2 regions of the Methylocaldum sp. MU1018 genome follow, and region 2 is predicted to be linked to the other one. Evidence: predicted binding sites of a transcription regulator. Region 2 holds the regulator's gene; the other holds the start of a gene.
The links. Region 2 encodes HrcA, which represses chaperone genes, less so after heat shock. Its sites were predicted from a motif close to TNTTAGCACTCNNNNNNNNNGAGTGCTAANA; they were not measured.
Positions count from the first base shown of each region.

Region 1 (5,664 bases), 1.2 Mb from region 2:
TTCACCCTTCACGATGTCGCCGAATTTCCCATCGTGACGTACGTTTTCGGTTTCACCGGACGCTCGCAACTGGACCTGGCGTTCGAGAAGGCAAATCTGCATCCCCAGTTGGCTTTGACCGCGGTGGATGCGGACGTGATCAAGACCTATGTGCGGCTGGGGCTGGGAATCGGAATCGTCGCCAAGATGGCGTACGATCCGGTCGCGGATGCCGATCTGATTCCGCTCGACGCCAGCCATCTGTTCGGCCTGAGCACGACCAAGATCGGACTGCGGCGGGATATGTTCATCCGCGGCTTCATTTACGAATTCATCCGTTTATTCGCGCCGCATCTGACGCGGGAACTGGTCGAACAAGCGATGGCCCAGCGGGAGCAGAGAGACATCGATGCCTTGTTCGAGAATATCGCATTGCCGGTGCGTTAGTTCTCGCGAGCATGCCCGGTTTCGCTGTCGACCCTTAACGTTTTTCGGCCGTTTTCAGATTCCCGGCATGCAGGCCGCACTCCTTTTTTGCGGCGTCCTCCCACCACCAGCGGCCATCGCGCTCGTGCTGATTGGGCAGAATCGGCCGGGTGCACGGTTCGCAGCCGATGCTGACGAAACCCTTGCGGTGCAGTTCGTTGAACGGGACATCGTAGGCTTCGATGTGGTCCCACACTTGCGCCGACGACCAGTTGGCCAGCGGATTGAATTTGATCAAACGATGATCGGGCGTCGAAAACACGTCGTCCAACTCGATCTCCGCCAGATTTTGCCGAGTCGGATTCTGATCGCGGCGCTGGCCGGTAATCCAGGCGTCCAGTCGACCCAGCTTGCGCCGCAGCGGTTCGACTTTGCGGATGCCGCAGCATTCGTGATGGCCGTCCTTGTAGAAGCTGAACAAGCCCTTTTCTCCGACCAACGCCTCCAACTGTGCGCGCTCCGGCGAAAGAATGTCCAGCCGAACCGGATATCGCTCCCGAACCGTTTCGATCAATCGGTAGGTCTCGGCGTGCAAGCGACCGGTATCCAAGGTAAAGACCTGGATGCCCGGTTTGAGCTGGCTGGCCAGGTCGACCAATACCACGTCCTCGGCGCCGCTGAAGGAGATGGCGATATTGTCGAACCAGGTGAGCGCCGTCTTGAGAATGACGCGGGGATTTTTTCCGGCCAAGTCGCGTTTAAGCTGATCGAGATCGAAGGATTCGGTACTCATGTCGTGTCGATGGAGAAAAATAACGCGTAAAGTAACACATGATGCCGATCCTCAAAAATTCTAAAAATTACTTTTAATATAGAAAAAAAGGATAAGACCGGATAAAAAAAGCCCCGCCGTTTCCGGCGGGGCTTTGATGTCGTCGACCGCGGAAACGATCGATTACATCATGTCTTCCATGCCGGCGCCCGGCATGCCGGCAGCCTTTTCCTTCTTCGGCTGTTCGGCCACCATCGCTTCGGTGGTGAGCATCAGGCCGGCCACGGAAGCCGCGTTCTGCAATGCGGAGCGGCTGACCTTGGTGGGGTCCAGAATACCCATTTGGATCATGTCGCCGTATTCGCCGGTGGCGGCGTTGTAGCCTAAGGTGCCTTCGCCTTCCTGAACCCGGTTCAGGACAACGGAAGCCTCTTCGCCCGCATTGGTCACGATTTGCCGCAGCGGCTCCTCGATCGAACGGCGCAGGATGGCGATGCCCACGGTCTGGTCGTGGTTCTTGCCTTGCAGGTCCTTCAGCGCTTTTTGGGCGCGGATGAAGGCCACGCCGCCGCCCGGCACGATGCCTTCTTCGACCGCGGCGCGGGTCGCGTGCAGCGCGTCTTCCACGCGGGCTTTCTTTTCCTTCATCTCGACTTCGGTCGCCGCGCCGACTTTGATCACGGCGACGCCGCCGGCCAACTTGGCCACGCGCTCTTGCAGTTTCTCGCGGTCGTAGTCCGAGGTGGTGTCTTCGATCTGCTTGCGAATCTGCTCGACGCGAGCCTTGATGTCTTCGGCCTTGCCGGCGCCGTCGACGATGGTGGTATTTTCCTTGTTGATCTGAACTTTCTTGGCGTTGCCGAGATCGCCCAGATCGACCTTCTCGAGGCTGAGGCCGAGCTCTTCGGAAATGACGCGGCCGCCGGTCAGGATGGCGATGTCTTCCAGCATGGCCTTGCGGCGGTCGCCGAAGCCCGGCGCCTTGACGGCGCACACTTTGATGATGCCGCGCATGGTGTTGACCACCAGGGTGGCCAGGGCTTCGCCCTCGACGTCCTCGGCGACGATCAGCAGCGAACGGCCGGACTTCGCCACTTTTTCGAGCAGCGGCAGCAAATCGCGGATGTTGGAGATTTTCTTGTCGTGCAGCAGGATGTACGGGTTTTCGAGCTCGACGCTCATGGTTTCCTGCTGGTTGATGAAGTAAGGCGAGAGATAGCCACGGTCGAACTGCATACCTTCGACGACGTCGAGTTCGTTGTCCAAGCCGGAGCCTTCCTCGACGGTGATCACGCCTTCTTTGCCCACCTTGTCCATGGCGTCGGCGATGATCTTGCCGATGTTCTCGTCGGAGTTGGCCGAAATGGTGCCGACCTGGGCGATCGCTTTGCTGTCGGTACACGGCTTGGAGAGCTTCTTCAGCTCTTCGACGACCACGCCGACCGCTTGGTCGATGCCGCGTTTGATGTCCATCGGATTCGCGCCCGCGGTCACGGACTTCAAGCCTTCGCGAACGATGGCTTGGGCCAGAACGGTCGCGGTGGTGGTGCCGTCGCCGGCGACATCGGAGGTTTTGGACGCGACTTCTTTCACCATCTGCGCGCCCATGTTTTCGAACTTGTCTTTCAGCTCGATTTCTTTTGCCACGGAAACGCCGTCTTTGGTGACGGTCGGTGCGCCGAAGCTTTTCTCCAGCACGACGTTGCGGCCTTTCGGACCCAGGGTCTGCTTCACGGCGTCGGCCAGAACGTTGACTCCGGCCAGCATGCGTTGACGGGCATCATCGGAAAAACGGACTTCTTTCGCTGCCATCAGTGAATTCCTCCAAAAATCAGTCTGAACGTTAGGGTCGTGGATCAGGCTTCGAATACGCCCATGATGTCGTCTTCGCGCAGCATCAGATATTCGGTGCCGTCGATTTTGACTTCGGTACCGGCATATTTGCCGAACAAGACTTTGTCACCGACTTTTACATCCAGTGCGCGCACCTGACCGTTATCCAGGATTTTGCCGTTACCTACGGCGACCACTTCGCCTTTGATCGGCTTTTCCTTGGCGGTGTCGGGAATGACGATTCCGCCCGGAGAGGTTTTTTCTTCTTCCCAGCGCTTTACGACGATACGGTCATGCAGGGGACGAATTTTCATGATGACTGTGTTCTCCTTGAAGAGGTTTGATTCTCGAAAAACCACAATAGTGTGTTAGCACTCTCTGACGAGAGCTGCTAACAATATAGTGATGTGAATTCGGTTTTCAAGGGGTGCAACATGAAATTTTGATTACGGAATCGCGCGGCCTCTAAAAGTCGTTCCCCGTCGCCGGCTGGCCGATCCGGGCACGGAACTCCTTCAGGATCGGCCCGACCACGGCGGGCAGCAAAAAGCCAATCTGAACGGGACCGCGCGAATCTTTCGGTACGCTGTTCAGATTGGCTGAATTGAAGGCTGAGGATCTCTCAGGGGCTGGTTATGCGTTTCAATTAACAGTGGTTTCTGGGTACGCCCGGACAGGCCGGCGCTTGCCTTTCGTATTTACCGGCAGCAAAGGAAAGGCCGGGTGTCGGAGGTTACCGTTCCTGGAACTCCAGAGCAATTACCGCCGCGCTCCGTAACGTTAAATGGTCCTGGAGGCACGGAAAAGGCGCCCTGAAAAATGGGCCAGTCCCCACCGCACGTATAACACTGGGTACACGCTACCGCCGTTTGGGCGTTGCTCGTTGCAACGCCTGCTGCAATCGTTGGAGCAGCCAGTTGCTGGGTTGTCGGTTTTGGCGCGCTTTGTATTTTGTCCGTATCCTCGGGCGTCAATTTGGGGGTCTCAGCCGCTTGCGTGCCGAAAGCGATCGACACAAAAAAAGCTACCGATCCAAATGCAATCAATGCTCGTTTCATTGCTGATCTCCTTTCACATAACGTTGGATAGCCCCGGTCTTTTTTTCGGAATCCTTGCCGGTTGAAGTTTCTATGACTTCTGCTTTGGGCGATTGGTTCTCGGAAATTCGACCGGTTCGCGGCGCACGGACTCCCCGACATGAAAAACTGGCCGGCCAACCCTCTTTGATTCATCTGTGCGGCGTTCCGGACGAATCCGGCGGAGCGCGGAGCCGCCGGGGCATCTTTCCCGGCGTCGATGACCTTCAATCCATTGCATTGGCAAGGGACTCGATTGCGGAGTTTTGAACGATCGGGAAGCTTCAAGCGCGGCGGTAGATCAAATCATGAGATCGCGGTGCCCGCGCTATCCGCTCTTATCCCAAAAATCATAAAAATTGAACCAGTTGTAAGGTGCCTGGCGGCAGTAGTGTTCCAGCCGGTCGGCGTAATGCTGCATGTACTCCCGGATCTTTTCGTCCCGGTTTTTTCGGGAATATTCCACGCGCTCGGCCAGCAGTTCGAAATGCACGTCGTAATCGGCGCCGCCTTTATGGAGGCAAAAAAACAAAATCACCGGAGCCTTGAATAAATTCGCCAGCAGCACGGGGGCCGCCGGAAACCAGGCCTCCTCGCCGAGAAACCGACACAAGACGCGCTTTTCCCCGTGTACGCTGCGGTCGCCCAGCAGAGCGACCACGCCACCCCGGGCGATATGATCGTCGAGCCCCAGAAGGGCGTTCGCGTTACCGACGGGAACGATGTCCTTGAACAGGTCCGGGTTCAGCGCCCTGAAAATGGCGTTGATCTTGGGCGAATTTTCTCCGTAGACCAGCGACTTGACGGCAAGTCCTTTGTGCCGAAGCCCGAGGCCGCGAAGGATTTCGAAGCTGCCGACATGGGCGCCGACCAGAAGGAATCCTTGTTTGTCCGAGGTCAGCCGCTCCAGCAGGTCGAATCCGTGTATCCGGATTTGAAAGAATTCGTCGCGTTCGGCGAACACGAACACCCGGTCGAGCAGCGCTTCGGCGAAGGTGTGGTAGTGGCGGAACAGTTCCCGCCCCGACGCCGCTCTACCGAAGATGCGCGCGAGATAGGCGGCGGAGGCTTGGCGCGAGCGGTCGGCAAAAACCAAAAAGTATGCCGTGATGGGATAGAGCAGGGCGCGGGCGATCGGCCGGCCGAGGCGCAAGGCGATCCACACGATCGTGCGCAGCCAGAAGCCGGTGCTGCGTTCTCTTTGGGTAATCCAGTTGCGGCTCATGGGACGATGGAGGCGAATAGCAGGCGCCCCTGGGCGATGCGCCTTTCGCCCGACCAGCAGTCGAATTTCACCGAGTATTCGCCGCTTTCGGCGAAGCGAACCCGGCACGGTTCTCCGGGGCGGAGCAGCGCAAGAAATTTTGCGGCGGGAATGCCGGCGAGACGGAAGCCTGGCCGGGCCATCAGCCAGAGACGGGCGATCTCGTCCAGGATCACTACGCCGGGTATCACCGGATTATCCGGGAAATGGCCGGGCAGGGCGGGGTGGTCCGGAGATACGGTGAAGCTCGCCTCGATCATCGCGTACCGTTCGGTTTCGCTCGGCGGGCGTTTATTTCTCGATCGCCGAAATCA
Region 1 covers NZ_CM132195.1:582,269-587,932, forward strand. Annotated here, with positions in the region: gene cysB (HTH-type transcriptional regulator CysB) at 1-426, shown strand, start outside; gene ACWJKU_RS02765 (phosphoadenylyl-sulfate reductase) at 461-1,198, opposite strand; gene groL (chaperonin GroEL) at 1,361-2,989, opposite strand; gene groES (co-chaperone GroES) at 3,034-3,324, opposite strand; gene ACWJKU_RS02780 (LpxL/LpxP family acyltransferase) at 4,415-5,311, opposite strand; gene ACWJKU_RS02785 (3-hydroxyacyl-ACP dehydratase FabZ family protein) at 5,308-5,610, opposite strand; gene ACWJKU_RS02790 (hypothetical protein) at 5,642-5,664, opposite strand, start outside.
Region 1: a site for HrcA is predicted at 3,377-3,407, ahead of groES (co-chaperone GroES). Genes of this name have one in related genera too.

Region 2 (5,664 bases):
CAAGGCTTGCAAGGTGATCTGGCGCCCGTTGACGAAAGCTTTCGAGCGTCCGTCCTGGCCGATTATCCGCCGCACCAGGCACTGGCCGTCCTCCGATAATTCATTTTCCTCGAGCCAGCGACGTGCCTCGGGCGCGTCATTCAATTCAAACGCAAGACTGATTTCGGCGCGAGCGGCCCCCGGGCGGATAAAACCGGAATCGGCACGATCGCCCAAAGCCAATCCCAAAGCCGTCAACAGTATCGATTTTCCTGCGCCGGTCTCACCGGTCAGCACGGTTAGCCCGCGCTCGAATTCCAATTCGAGCGATTGGACGACAGCCAGATCTCTGATGCTGAGGTGAGCAAGCATGATTAGCTCCGATAACCGGAACTCCAATTGAGCTTTGCTCTAAGAATTTCGAAGAAATCGTAATCAAGCGGATGAAGAATACGGAAGCTTTTCGACTCTCTTCGGATCTCGATGCGGTCGTCGATCTCGACGTCGGGAATCGACACGTTGTCACACACGACCTGCGCCTTGAACTGCTTGCTGGGCCTGAAAGCGATTTCGATCACGCTGTCGTCGGCCACGACTATCGGGCGGTTGGTCAAGGTGTGCGGATTGATGGGCGCCAATACAATAGCCCTGAGCGTGGGATAAAGAATCGGGCCTCCGGCCGAGAGAGCATAGGCCGTAGATCCTGTGGGCGTGGATACGATGAGCCCGTCAGAACGTTGAGAGTTCAGGAAAACGCCGTTGATCGAGGTCTCGATTTCGATCATGCTGGCGGCGTTCCAGCTATGCACGACCACCTCGTTGATCGCGGTCTGCTCGTGCCATGTACGGCCGTTACGCAAAATCTTCGCGCGCAGCAAGAAACGCTCGTCGGCGCTGAACCGTCCATCGAGAATCTCATCCAGGATGGTGCCGGCATCTGAGGGGGAAATGTCGACGAGAAACCCCAGCCGCCCCAGATTCACTCCGATCAGCGGAATCTCGAACTGCGCCAGAACGCGCGCGGCGGACAACAGCGTGCCGTCGCCGCCGACGACGATCGCGAGGTCGCAGCGCCGGCCTATTTCGGCGACAGTCCCCGTTTCCGGCGAAGACTCAGCGATGAAATGGGCGCAATCCCTTTCCACCAGCACGCGCAGCCTCCGCCCGACGAGGTGCCGGTAAAGCACGGAAAGGGTTTCGGCAATGCGCGGCGCATCGGGCTTCCCGATCAGGGCAACGTTCCGGAAAGGAGATGACATGAGTTTCTGCGGCTGTAAACTTATTACGGCGTGTCTGCAAGCCCGAACGGCCTGTGCCGCAGCTTACATTTGAGACTGCAAATAGTTCTGTAGTCCTATTTTTTGAATCAAACCCAACTGGGTTTCCAACCAGTCGATGTGCTCTTCTTCGCTTTCGAGTATCTCTTCCAGAAGATCGCGGGACACGTAGTCGCCAGCCTTTTCGCAACAGTCGATGGCTTCGCGCGCCAGGGAGACGCTTTGCAGCTCCAGCTGGAGATCGCAGCCGAGCATTTCTTCCGGATTTTCTCCAATCTTCAGATGGCCGAGATCTTGCAAATTGGGCAATCCTTCGAGAAACAAAATACGCTCGATCAACTTGTCGGCATGCTTCATCTCATCGATAGACTGGTCGTACTCATACTTGTCGAGCCCGCTCAATCCCCAGTTCCTGTACATTCTGGCGTGAAGGAAATACTGATTGATGCCGATCAGCTCGTTGCCGAGTACGCGATTAAGGTAGTCGATAACCGTTGAGTCGCCTTGCATGATTCTCTCCTTGGATACGGAATCGTTTGTCCCGCGTTCGTTAAGAACACACTCTATGTTAGACGCCGTTTTCTCGATATGGTATGAGCTTCTTGACACATTATCTAGGGGTTGCTACTTTTTTAGCACTCGATGGTTTCGAGTGCTAAAAACCTTACCATCCGAGGATATCGGTGCCCAACTATCCCCAGTTAAGCGCACGCGCCCAACACTTGCTGAAAGTGCTGGTGGAGCGCTATATCGGCGAAGGCCAACCGGTTGGTTCTCGGGCGTTGGCCCGCGACACCGGCTTGAATTTAAGCCCGGCGACGATCCGTAACATCATGGCGGATCTGGAAGACATCGGGCTGATCACGTCGCCGCACACATCGGCGGGACGCATGCCCACGGTGACCGGCTACCGCTTCTTCATCGATACTTTGTTGACGGTCAAGCCTTTACAGCAAGACCTCGTCAAGCAGCTTCGCCTGAACCTGGATACTCAGGACAATCCCGACGACCTGCTCGAAACCGCCTCCCGGGCCCTCTCGGAAATTACGCACATGGCGGGGCTCGTGATGTCGCCGCGCCGTGAAATCGTGGCCTTCAGGCACATCGAGTTTATCTCGCTATCCGGTCAACGCCTGCTGGTCATACTGGTCACCAACGAGCAGGAGGTCCACAACAAAATCATTCACACGTCCCGCCGGTTTTCTCCTTCCGATTTGCAGGCGGCAGCGAATTTTCTCAACTCGACGTACGCGGGCAAGGATTTAACCGCGATTCGAGAGAGTCTGTTTAACGATTTGCAGGACGTGCGGAATCGCTTGAGCCAGGAAATCATAGACGCCGCCGAAATTGCGGATTTGGCCCTCAAAGATGAAAGAGAACGCCGGAAACCGTTTGTTCTGACCGGCGAGATCAATTTGATGGACTTTGCCGACTTGGCCAACATGGAGCGGCTGCGCTCCTTGTTCGAAGCGTTTCATCAGAAGGAAGACCTGGTCCATCTGCTGGACCGCTGCCTGGAAACCCCCGGCGTCAAGATCTTCATCGGCGAGGAATCCGGCTATCGCGCACTGGATCAGTGCAGCCTGGTGACCGCCTCCTATTCCGTGAATGACGAAGCGGTAGGCGTCCTTGGCGTCATCGGCCCCACCCGCATGGCGTATGAACGGGTCATTCCCCTGGTCGACGTCACGGCGAAATTGTTGGGGGCCGCCTTGAATCAGAAATCCCTGCCCCCATCTTAATCCACATCTGATAGAACAACGTCGCCCCATGCGTGCATAGACAAGCGCAGCGGGCTCGTCGTCATTTTGTTTAAGGAGCATGTTATATGAGCAAAGACCAGGCTTCGCCAGAATCGCCGCCAACGGCGCCGGATCAAGTGGAACAGGCGTCTTCTATCGACAAGCCAATCGAGACCGAAGAAAGCGTTGTCGAACCGACCCCGATCGAACAACTGGCGCAACAGTTGGCCGATACCACCCGACAAGCGGAAGAAAACTGGGACAAATTCGCACGTACCCAGGCCGAGTTGGAGAATTTGCGCCGACGTTCGGAAAAAGAACTCCAGAATGCCCACAAATACGCCCTGGAAAAGTTTTCGAAAGAACTGCTGACCGTAGCCGATAGCCTCGAACTCGGCCTGCAAGCCGCGGCGGGAGACGCCCCGGACGTGGCAAAACTGCGCGAAGGCATGGAGCTCACGCTCAAGCAGTTGAATTCGGTGCTGGAAAAATTCGGCGTCCGGGCAGTAGACCCGATGGGCGAAAAATTCAACCCGGAATTACATCAAGCCATGGCGATGCAGCCGGCCGCAGATGCCGAGCCCAACACGGTCGTAAAGGTTTTCCAAAAAGGATACCTGCTCCACGACCGCCTGTTACGCCCGGCGATGGTGGTTGTGGCTCAAGCCGCCGCGGGGTCTCCCCATATCGACGAACAAGCTTGAAATCAGCAGCGGCGCCCCCATATTAACGTTATACCACCACCTAAACCACAAGCTATTGATTAATCTGGAGAATTAAATGGCGAAGATCATCGGTATCGATTTGGGCACCACCAACTCCTGCGTGGCCATTCTCGAAGGGGGCAAACCGCGCGTCATCGAAAATGCCGAAGGCGCCCGCACCACGCCCTCCGTCGTGGCCTTTACGGGCGACAACGAGGTATTGGCGGGTCAGTCGGCCAAGCGGCAGGCGATCACCAACCCCAAAAACACGCTATACGCCATAAAGCGCCTCATCGGACGCCGCTTCAAGGATTCCGTGGTCCAAAAAGACATACATCTCGTGCCGTACAAGATCGTCGAAGCCGATAACGGCGACGCATGGGTCGAAGTCAACGGCAAAAAGATGGCCCCGCCGGAAATCTCGGCGCGCGTCCTGATGAAGCTGAAAAAGGACGCCGAGGCCTTTCTCGGCGAAGAGATCAAAGAGGCGGTCATCACCGTACCGGCGTACTTTAACGATTCCCAGCGTCAGGCCACCAAAGACGCAGGCCGCATTGCCGGACTCGACGTCAAGCGCATCATCAACGAGCCGACGGCTGCGGCCATGGCCTTCGGCCTGGACAGAAAGCACGGTGACATCAAAGTTGCGGTTTACGACCTTGGCGGCGGTACGTTCGATATTTCTATCATCGAGATTGCCGAAGTCGACGGCGAGCATCAGTTCGAAGTGCTGTCCACCAACGGCGACACTCATTTGGGCGGTGAAGACTTCGACCTGCGCATCATCGACTACATCTGCGACGAGTTCAAAAAAGAGAACGGCATCGATCTGCACAACGATCCGCTGGCCTTGCAGCGCCTGAAAGAAGCCGCGGAAAAAGCAAAGATCGAGCTGTCGTCGAGCCAACAGACCGACATCAACCTGCCCTACGTCACAGCCGACGCCGGCGGGCCCAAGCACCTCAATATGAAGTTGACCCGCGCCAAGCTCGAATCCTTGGTCGAGGATTTGATCCTGAAGACCAAAGGGCCGTGCGAAACCGCGCTCAAGGACGCCGGTCTCAAGCCCAGCGAAATCGACGAAGTCATTCTCGTCGGCGGCCAGACGCGCATGCCGAAAGTTCAGGACTTCGTGAAGGACATCTTCGGCAAGGAGCCGCGCAAGGACGTCAATCCGGATGAAGCGGTGGCGCTCGGCGCTGCGATTCAGGGCGGCGTTTTGGGCGGGCAGGTCAAGGACGTGCTGCTCTTGGACGTCACTCCGTTGTCTCTGGGGATCGAGACCCTGGGCGGCGTCATGACCAAGCTGATCGAGAAGAACACCACGATTCCGACCAAAACCAGCCAGGTATTCTCGACCGCCGAGGACAACCAGACCGCGGTTACGATCCACGTCCTGCAGGGCGAACGCGAGATGGCGAGAGACAACAAGTCTCTCGGCAAGTTCGATCTGACCGACATTCCACCCGCTCCGCGCGGCATTCCGCAGGTCGAAGTGACCTTCGACATCGATGCCAACGGCATTCTGCACGTATCGGCCAAGGACAAGGCAACCGGCAAGCAGCAGTCGATCCGCATCACCGCCTCCAGCGGTCTGACCGAGGACGAAATCAAGCGGATGGTCAAAGATGCCGAACTGCATGCCGAAGAAGACAAAAAACTGCACGAACTGGTGGCCGCGCGCAACAATGCGGACGCCATGATCCATGCGACGAACAAAACGCTGCATGAGCTTGGCGATAAAGTGACAAGTGACGAGCGCAGCAAAATCGAAACCGCGATCAGCGAACTGAAAACCGCCATGAACGGCGACGACAAGGCGGAAATCGAACGAAAGACCGAACATCTGACCGAGCTTTCGGGTAAACTGGCGGAACGCCTATATGCTCAGAAAAGCGAAACGGCCGGTTCGCCCGGCGCCGAGCCCGAACCCGCCGCGGAAGCCAAATCCGGCGAAGATGT
Region 2 covers NZ_CM132195.1:3,394,139-3,399,802, forward strand. Annotated here, with positions in the region: gene recN (DNA repair protein RecN) at 1-351, opposite strand, end outside; gene ACWJKU_RS15615 (NAD(+) kinase) at 354-1,238, opposite strand; gene bfr (bacterioferritin) at 1,302-1,766, opposite strand; gene hrcA (heat-inducible transcriptional repressor HrcA) at 1,940-2,998, shown strand; gene grpE (nucleotide exchange factor GrpE) at 3,085-3,702, shown strand; gene dnaK (molecular chaperone DnaK) at 3,779-5,664, shown strand, end outside.